Regions from separate parts of the Bradyrhizobium denitrificans genome, predicted to be linked through region 2. Evidence: predicted binding sites of a transcription regulator. Region 2 holds the regulator's gene; the other holds the start of a gene.
What was found. The regulator PhoB, encoded in region 2, activates phosphate uptake and scavenging genes when phosphate is short. The targets are predictions, from matches to a motif close to TGTCATNNANCTGTCAT.
Positions count from the first base shown of each region.

Region 1: HL671_RS30755 (UDP-2,3-diacylglucosamine diphosphatase) is a predicted target of PhoB. The motif match lies at 2,064-2,080, and genes of this name have one in related genera.

Region 1 is NZ_JABFDP010000033.1:23,044-26,455, reverse strand. Features, by position in the region: gene HL671_RS30765 (caspase family protein) at 1-152, shown strand, start outside; gene HL671_RS30760 (threonine ammonia-lyase) at 168-1,157, opposite strand; gene HL671_RS30755 (UDP-2,3-diacylglucosamine diphosphatase) at 1,228-2,040, opposite strand; gene pyk (pyruvate kinase) at 2,231-3,412, opposite strand, start outside.
Region 2 is NZ_JABFDP010000027.1:26,426-29,837, reverse strand. Features, by position in the region: gene pstB (phosphate ABC transporter ATP-binding protein PstB) at 1-515, shown strand, start outside; gene phoU (phosphate signaling complex protein PhoU) at 549-1,265, shown strand; gene phoB (phosphate regulon transcriptional regulator PhoB) at 1,282-1,989, shown strand; gene HL671_RS27780 (trypsin-like serine protease) at 2,085-3,401, shown strand.

The sequences.
Region 1 (3,412 bases), on a different contig from region 2:
GCAATTCCGGGCCATTCAAGCCGGGCTTCACCGCGCAACGTCCCGCGCTGGCACGCGGTCCGATGCGAGGCCCCAGCACGCCGCAGTTCGCACAGACCGGACCGCGTCCAGGTGGTGGAGGATTGGCGCGGGGTGGCCTCAGCTTCCGCTGAGACCATCATCCATCCTCAAGCGATCAGACGGGCGTAGAGATCGGCATCGACATTGCCGCCTGACAAGACGATCACCACCGTCTTGCCGGCGACGTCGAGCCGGCCGGCCAGCAGCGCCGCGAGCCCGACCGAACCGCCGGGCTCGACGACGAGCTTCAATTCACGGAAGGCGAAACCGACCGCGCGCCCGACCTCCTCATCGGAGGCCTCGACCGCCGCCGACAACAGCCGGCTGTTGATGGCGAAGGTGATCTCGCCGGGGATCGCCGCCATCAACGCATCGCAGATCGTGCGCCCCTTGGCCTCATGCGCCTCGCGGTGGCCCGCCCGCAGCGAGCGGGCATGGTCGTCGAAGCCCTTGGGTTCGGCCACGATCATCTGCGTCTCTGGAAAGCGTGCCTTCACCGCCGTCGACACACCGGCGAGCAATCCGCCGCCAGAGGCCGGCACGATCACCACGTCGGGCGACAGGCCGAGCCCAGCGAGATCCTCGGCGATCTCGCGACCCACCGTGCCCTGCCCGGCAATGACGTAGGGATCGTCATAGGGCGGCACCATTGTCGAGCCGCACTTGCCGGCGATGTCACGGGCGATCGCCTCGCGATCGTCGCGGTCGCGGTCGTACAGCACCACGTCGGCGCCGAACGCCTTGGTGCGCTGGCGCTTGGCCACCGGAGCATCCGACGGCATCACGATCGTCGCGTGCATGCCGAGCAGCGTCGCGGCATGAGCGACGCCCTGCGCATGATTGCCGGAGGAGAATGCGACGACGCCGTTGGCACGCTCTGCCTGCGGGATCGACGCCAGCTTGTTGTAGGCGCCGCGGAACTTGAAGGAGCCGGTCCGCTGCAGCACCTCAGGCTTGACGAAGACATTCGCCTGGAACTGCGCGCTGAGCACAGGGGCCGGCAGCAGCGGCGTCCGCACCGCCACGGGCGCCAGCGTGGCCGCCGCGGCATCGATGTCGGCAGCGGTCACGGGCAGGATCGGGGAATGGGCTGTCATCCCCCATTTTACCGCGCCCCATCGCCGGGAGGCAAGGGAAGGCTCAGATCAAGGGAAGGCTCAGATCGTCTCAGGCGGCGCGGGCCGTCAGTTGTGGAACCGGGGCTGCCTGCTTCAACGGATCGGTCCAGGTCAGAATCTCGAAGCTGCCATCCTCGTGCTCGACAAGCGCCGTGCAACTCTCGACCCAGTCGCCGCAATTCATGTAGCGGATCCCGTCCTGGTCGCGGATCACGGCACAGTGGATATGACCGCAGATCACGCCATCGGCGCCGTGCCGCCGCGCCTCGGCCGCCAGCGCGGTCTCGAACGCGCCGATATAGTTCACGGCGTTCTTGACCTTCTGCTTGGCCCATTGCGACAGCGACCAATAGGGCACGCCGAACATGCGACGGAAGAAGTTCACCAGACGGTTCATCTGGATCGCGAAGTCGTAGGCCTTGTCGCCGAGATGGGCGAGCCAGCGGGCGTTCTGGACCACGAGATCGAAGATGTCGCCGTGAATGACGAGGTAGCGCTTCCCATCCTTGCCGGTGTGCACGATGTTCTCGACGACATCGATGCCACCGAAATGGGTGCCGTAATAGCCGCGCAGGAACTCGTCGTGATTGCCAGGCACATAGACGATCTTCGCCCCCTTGCGCGCCTTGCGCAGCATCTTCTGGACGAGATCGTTGTGTGACTGTGGCCAGTGCCAGCTCGATTTCAGCGCCCAGCCGTCAATGATGTCGCCGACCAGATAGATGGTGTCGGCGTCGTGATGGCGCAGGAAATCGACGAGCAGATTGGCCTGCGATCCGCGGGCTCCGAGATGAACATCGGAGATGAAGAGCGTACGAAAGCGCCGGGTCGGGCTTTCTTCACCAGCAGTCTCAAGTCCCATGCGCGCCCACCTAACAGTCCCTGATGACACTGCGATGACGACCGGCCGCATCACAGAGCTGACCCTTTCGGACTGCTGCTGACGCCGCTCGTATGACGACTCGCGATGTCCTCGTCACATTCCCGCGATACCAGCGGGGTGCGACAAACAGGCGACAGGCGGCCCGCACGCACGGGATTTTCGCTGCCTCCTATCTGGGCACGGTCACGACACGCAGATTGTTGGTGGTGCCAGCCTGTGCGAACGGGATGCCGGCGACGACAACCAGCAGGTCGCCAGCCTGGGCGAACTCTTCCTGGACCGCGAAGAACGTCGCGCGCTCAACCATCTCCTCGTAGCTCTGCACGTCCTGCGACAGGACGCTGTGCGCGCCCCACAGCAGGCACATGCGGCGCGACGTATCCTCGTTCGGCGTGATCGCGAGAATCGGCAGGCTCGGCCGCTTGCGCGCGACGCGTGACGCCGAGGTGCCGCTCGACGTGTAGGCCACGATGGCCTTGGCATGGATCGCCGAGGCGAGATCGGCCGCGGCCGTCGCGACGGCGTGCGGCGGCGTCTGCTCCTCGCCCGGCTGCGTCGCCTCGACGATCGAGCGATACATCTTGTGACCTTCGGTCGCCTTGATGATGCTGTCCATCATCGCCACCGCCTCGCGCGGATATTGGCCGCTGGCCGATTCCGCCGACAGCATCACCGCATCGGCCCCGTCATAGATCGCAGTCGCCACGTCGGACACTTCGGCGCGCGTCGGCGTCGGCGTCGCCACCATCGAATCCAGCATCTGCGTCGCGACGATCACCGGCTTCACCGCCAGCCGGCAGGCGCGCACCAGCTCCTTCTGCTTGCCCGGCACGTCCTCATTGGGAATCTCGACACCGAGATCGCCGCGCGCGACCATGATCGCGTCGGACAGCTGGATGATGTCATCGATGCGGTCGAGCGCCGCCGGCTTCTCAATCTTGGACATGATTCCGGCGCGGCCGTTGATCAGGCCCCTCGCCTCCAGCACGTCCGACGGCTTCTGGACGAACGACAGCGCCACCCAGTCGACGCCGAGTTCGAGGCCGAAAGCGAGATCGGAACGATCCTTCGGTGTCAGCGGCGACAGTTCGAGGATGGTGCCAGGCAGATTGATGCCCTTGTGGTTGGAGATCGTCCCGCTGACGATCACCTTGGCCTCGATCCAGTCGTCGCCGAGGCCGGTGACGCGTACACGCACGCGGCCATCATCGATCAGAAGATCGTGACCGGGCGCGACCGCCGCAAAGATCTCCGGATGCGGCAACGGAATCGAGGTCTTGTCGCCCTCGGTGCCGTTCAATACGAAGCGGATGGTCTCGCCGGATTCAACCTGGATCTTCTTGTCGCGCAG
Region 2 (3,412 bases):
ACCTGCTGCGCGCCCGGGTCGGCATGGTGTTCCAGAAGCCGACGCCGTTCCCGATGACGATCTACGAGAACATCGCCTTCGGCATCCGCCTCTATGAGAAGATCTCGAAGTCCGAGATGGACGACCGGGTCGAGAAGGCGCTGCGCGGCGGCGCGCTGTGGAACGAGGTCAAGGACAAGCTCAACGCCTCCGGCCTGTCGCTGTCCGGCGGCCAGCAGCAGCGCCTGTGCATCGCGCGTACCGTGGCTGTCAGGCCCGAAGTGATCCTGTTCGACGAGCCTTGCTCGGCGCTCGATCCGATTTCGACCGCCAAGGTCGAGGAGCTGATCCAGGAACTCTCGGAGAACTATACGATCGCGATCGTCACGCATAACATGCAGCAGGCGGCGCGTGTCTCCGACAAGACCGCCTTCATGTATCTCGGCGAGTTGATCGAGTTCGACGACACCAGCAAGATCTTCACCTCGCCGAGCGATCGGCGGACCCAGGATTACATCACCGGCCGGTTCGGCTGACGCCGACAGCATCATTGCCTTCAGGAGATCATCATGGCCAGTGAACATACCGCCAAGGCGTTCGACAGCGATCTGCAGGATCTGACCCGGCTCGTGTCGGAGATGGGCGGTCTCGCCGAGCGGCTGATTGTCGACTCCGTCGACGCACTGGTTCGGCGTGACGTCGCGCTCGGCCAGAAGGTCGTCGCCGCCGATGCCGAGGTCGACAAGCTGCAGCGCATCATCGAGGAGCGCGCCGTGCTGACCATCGCGCGCCGGCAGCCGATGGCGGTCGACCTGCGTGAGATCGTCGGCGCGATGCGCGTCGCCACTGATCTTGAGCGCATCGGCGACCTCGCGAAGAACATCGGCAAGCGGGTTGCTGCGCTGGAAAGTGATTTCCATCCGCTCAAGCTGATCCGTGGCCTTGAGCACATGACGGATCTCGTGCAGTCGCAGGTCAAGTCGGTGCTGGATGCCTATGCGGCGCATGACCTGCCGGCTGCGATGGCGGTGTGGAAGGGCGACGAGGAGGTCGATGCCATCTGCACCTCGCTGTTCCGCGAGCTGCTGACCTACATGATGGAAGATCCGCGCAACATCTCGTTCTGCATCCATCTGATGTTCTGCGCCAAGAATATCGAGCGGATGGGCGACCACGCGACCAATATCGCGGAGACGGTGTTCTACATGATCGAGGGCCAGGCGATGGTCGACAAGCGTCCGAAGGGCGACATGACGAGCTTCGCCACCACGGTCCCCGGCAACTGAGAGAGACTCGTTCGATATGACTGCGCGCATCCTGGTGGTGGAAGATGAAGAGGCGCTGACCACGCTCCTGCGCTATAATCTGGAGACCGAGGGCTACGAGGTCGAGACCGTGGGGCGGGGCGACGAGGCCGACACGCGGCTGAAGGAGCGCGTTCCCGATCTCGTGGTGCTCGACTGGATGCTGCCGGGCCTGTCCGGCATCGAACTGTGCCGCCGGTTGCGGACGCGGCCCGAGACCAAGCAGCTGCCGATCATCATGCTGACGGCGCGCGGCGAGGAGAGCGAGCGCGTGCGCGGTCTGGCGACCGGGGCGGACGACTATATCGTCAAGCCGTTCTCGGTCCCTGAGCTGCTGGCGCGGGTGAAGGGTCTGCTGCGGCGGGCGAGCCCGGAGCGGCTGGCGACGGTGCTGTCCTATGGGGACATCGAGCTCGACCGCGAGAAGCGCCGGGTGGCGCGCTCGGGCCGGCCGATCGATCTCGGCCCGACCGAATACCGCCTGCTCGAATTCTTCCTCGAGCATCCGGGCCGCGTGTTCAGCCGTGAGCAGTTGCTCGACAGTGTCTGGGGCCGGGATATCTATATCGACGAGCGCACGGTGGACGTCCATATCGGCCGCCTGCGCAAGCTGCTCAATCCCGGCCGCGAGCAGGATCCGATCCGCACGGTGCGCGGCGCCGGCTATGCGCTCGACGACCGCTTCGCCAAGAGCGAGCAGGCGTAAGCGCGGGGCAGCCGTTTTGCGCGCGGCCATGGGGCTGCCGTCTTGATCCGGTCTGCTGGTCTCCCCATCATGATGACCGGGATGCCGCGGACGCGATGATCAGGACAATTGCTCTCGTCTTAGCCGTGTGGCTCGCCGCCATTGTGCCCGGTTCGGCCGCCGAACTCGAGGAGGCCGTGGCCGCGGCGGCCAATGGCCAGCACGCCATGGCGATGCGGCGGCTGATGCCGCTGGCGGCCAAAGGCGATGCGCGGGCGCAGTTCGATGTCGGCTTCATGCAGGCGTTCGGCTGGGGTGTGCCGCGCAACCCTGCCGAGGCGATGGCCTGGTACCGGAAGGCGGCGGATCAGGGCCTCGCCGTCGCGCAGCATTATCTCGGCGTCGTCTATTACAATGGGGAAGGCGTCGCCCGCGATCATGGCGAAGCCAGCCGATGGTTTTCTCGCGCCGCGGCCCAGGGCTTCGCCCAGTCGCAATATATGCTCGGCCTGATGATGCTCGACGGGCGGGTGGTCGCGCAGGATGTCGTGCAGGGCTATGCCTGGCTGGTCATGGCGGGGCGAAATGGCGTGCGGTCCGCGGGCCGCGAGGTCCAGCGTGTCGCGTTGAGTGAGGCGCAGCGGCGACAGGCGGAGCAGGCCATCGCGGCCTGGCGGCCCAAGCCGGAAGCGGCCGATTCAGGCATTGCCAATCCGCGGCCCGAGCAACTGCTCGGGCTCGACCGGCACATCGGCGAGGTCGTGGATCCCACGGCGTGGCCGGCATCATCGATCGGCGTCGTCACCGTGGCCCAATACAGCACGGGCGGTTCGTGCACGGGCACGCTGGTGGCGCCGCGCCTGGTGCTCACGGCCGCGCATTGCGTCTTCAACGGCGTCGCCCAGGTCAGTCCCGGCAACGTCCACTTCCTGGCCGGCATGAACAAGGGCACGCCGGCAGCCTCGTCGATTGCCGACAAGCTGATCGTGGCGCCCGACTTCGCGCCGATCCAGCACGACAAATGGTCGCTTGACCGCTCGCGCGTCGATTGGGCCCTGATCGTCCTGAAGGATGCGCTGCCGTCGCGGCCGGTGGCGGTCACAGCGCTCACGCGCGAGCAACTTGCGGCTGCGACGGCGGCCGGGACGATTTCGGAGATCGGCTACGGCCAGGAGCGGCGTTATTCGCCGACCGGACAGCGCAATTGCAGCGCCGGCATGACTGAGGATGCTCGGCTGCTGACGGTGCATTGCTTGGCGAATTTCGGCTATTCGGGCTCGCCGATCCTGGCCGAGATCGGCGGCGAGACGGTCGTCGTCGGCATCTTCTCGGCGTTCCATGAGGAGACCCGGCTGATGTTCGCCGCGCCGGCCAGCGGGTTCGAGGCCGCTGTCAGGCGCGAGATCGCGGCGCAAAGCGCCTCGGTCCGGTGAGGCGGGGGCAA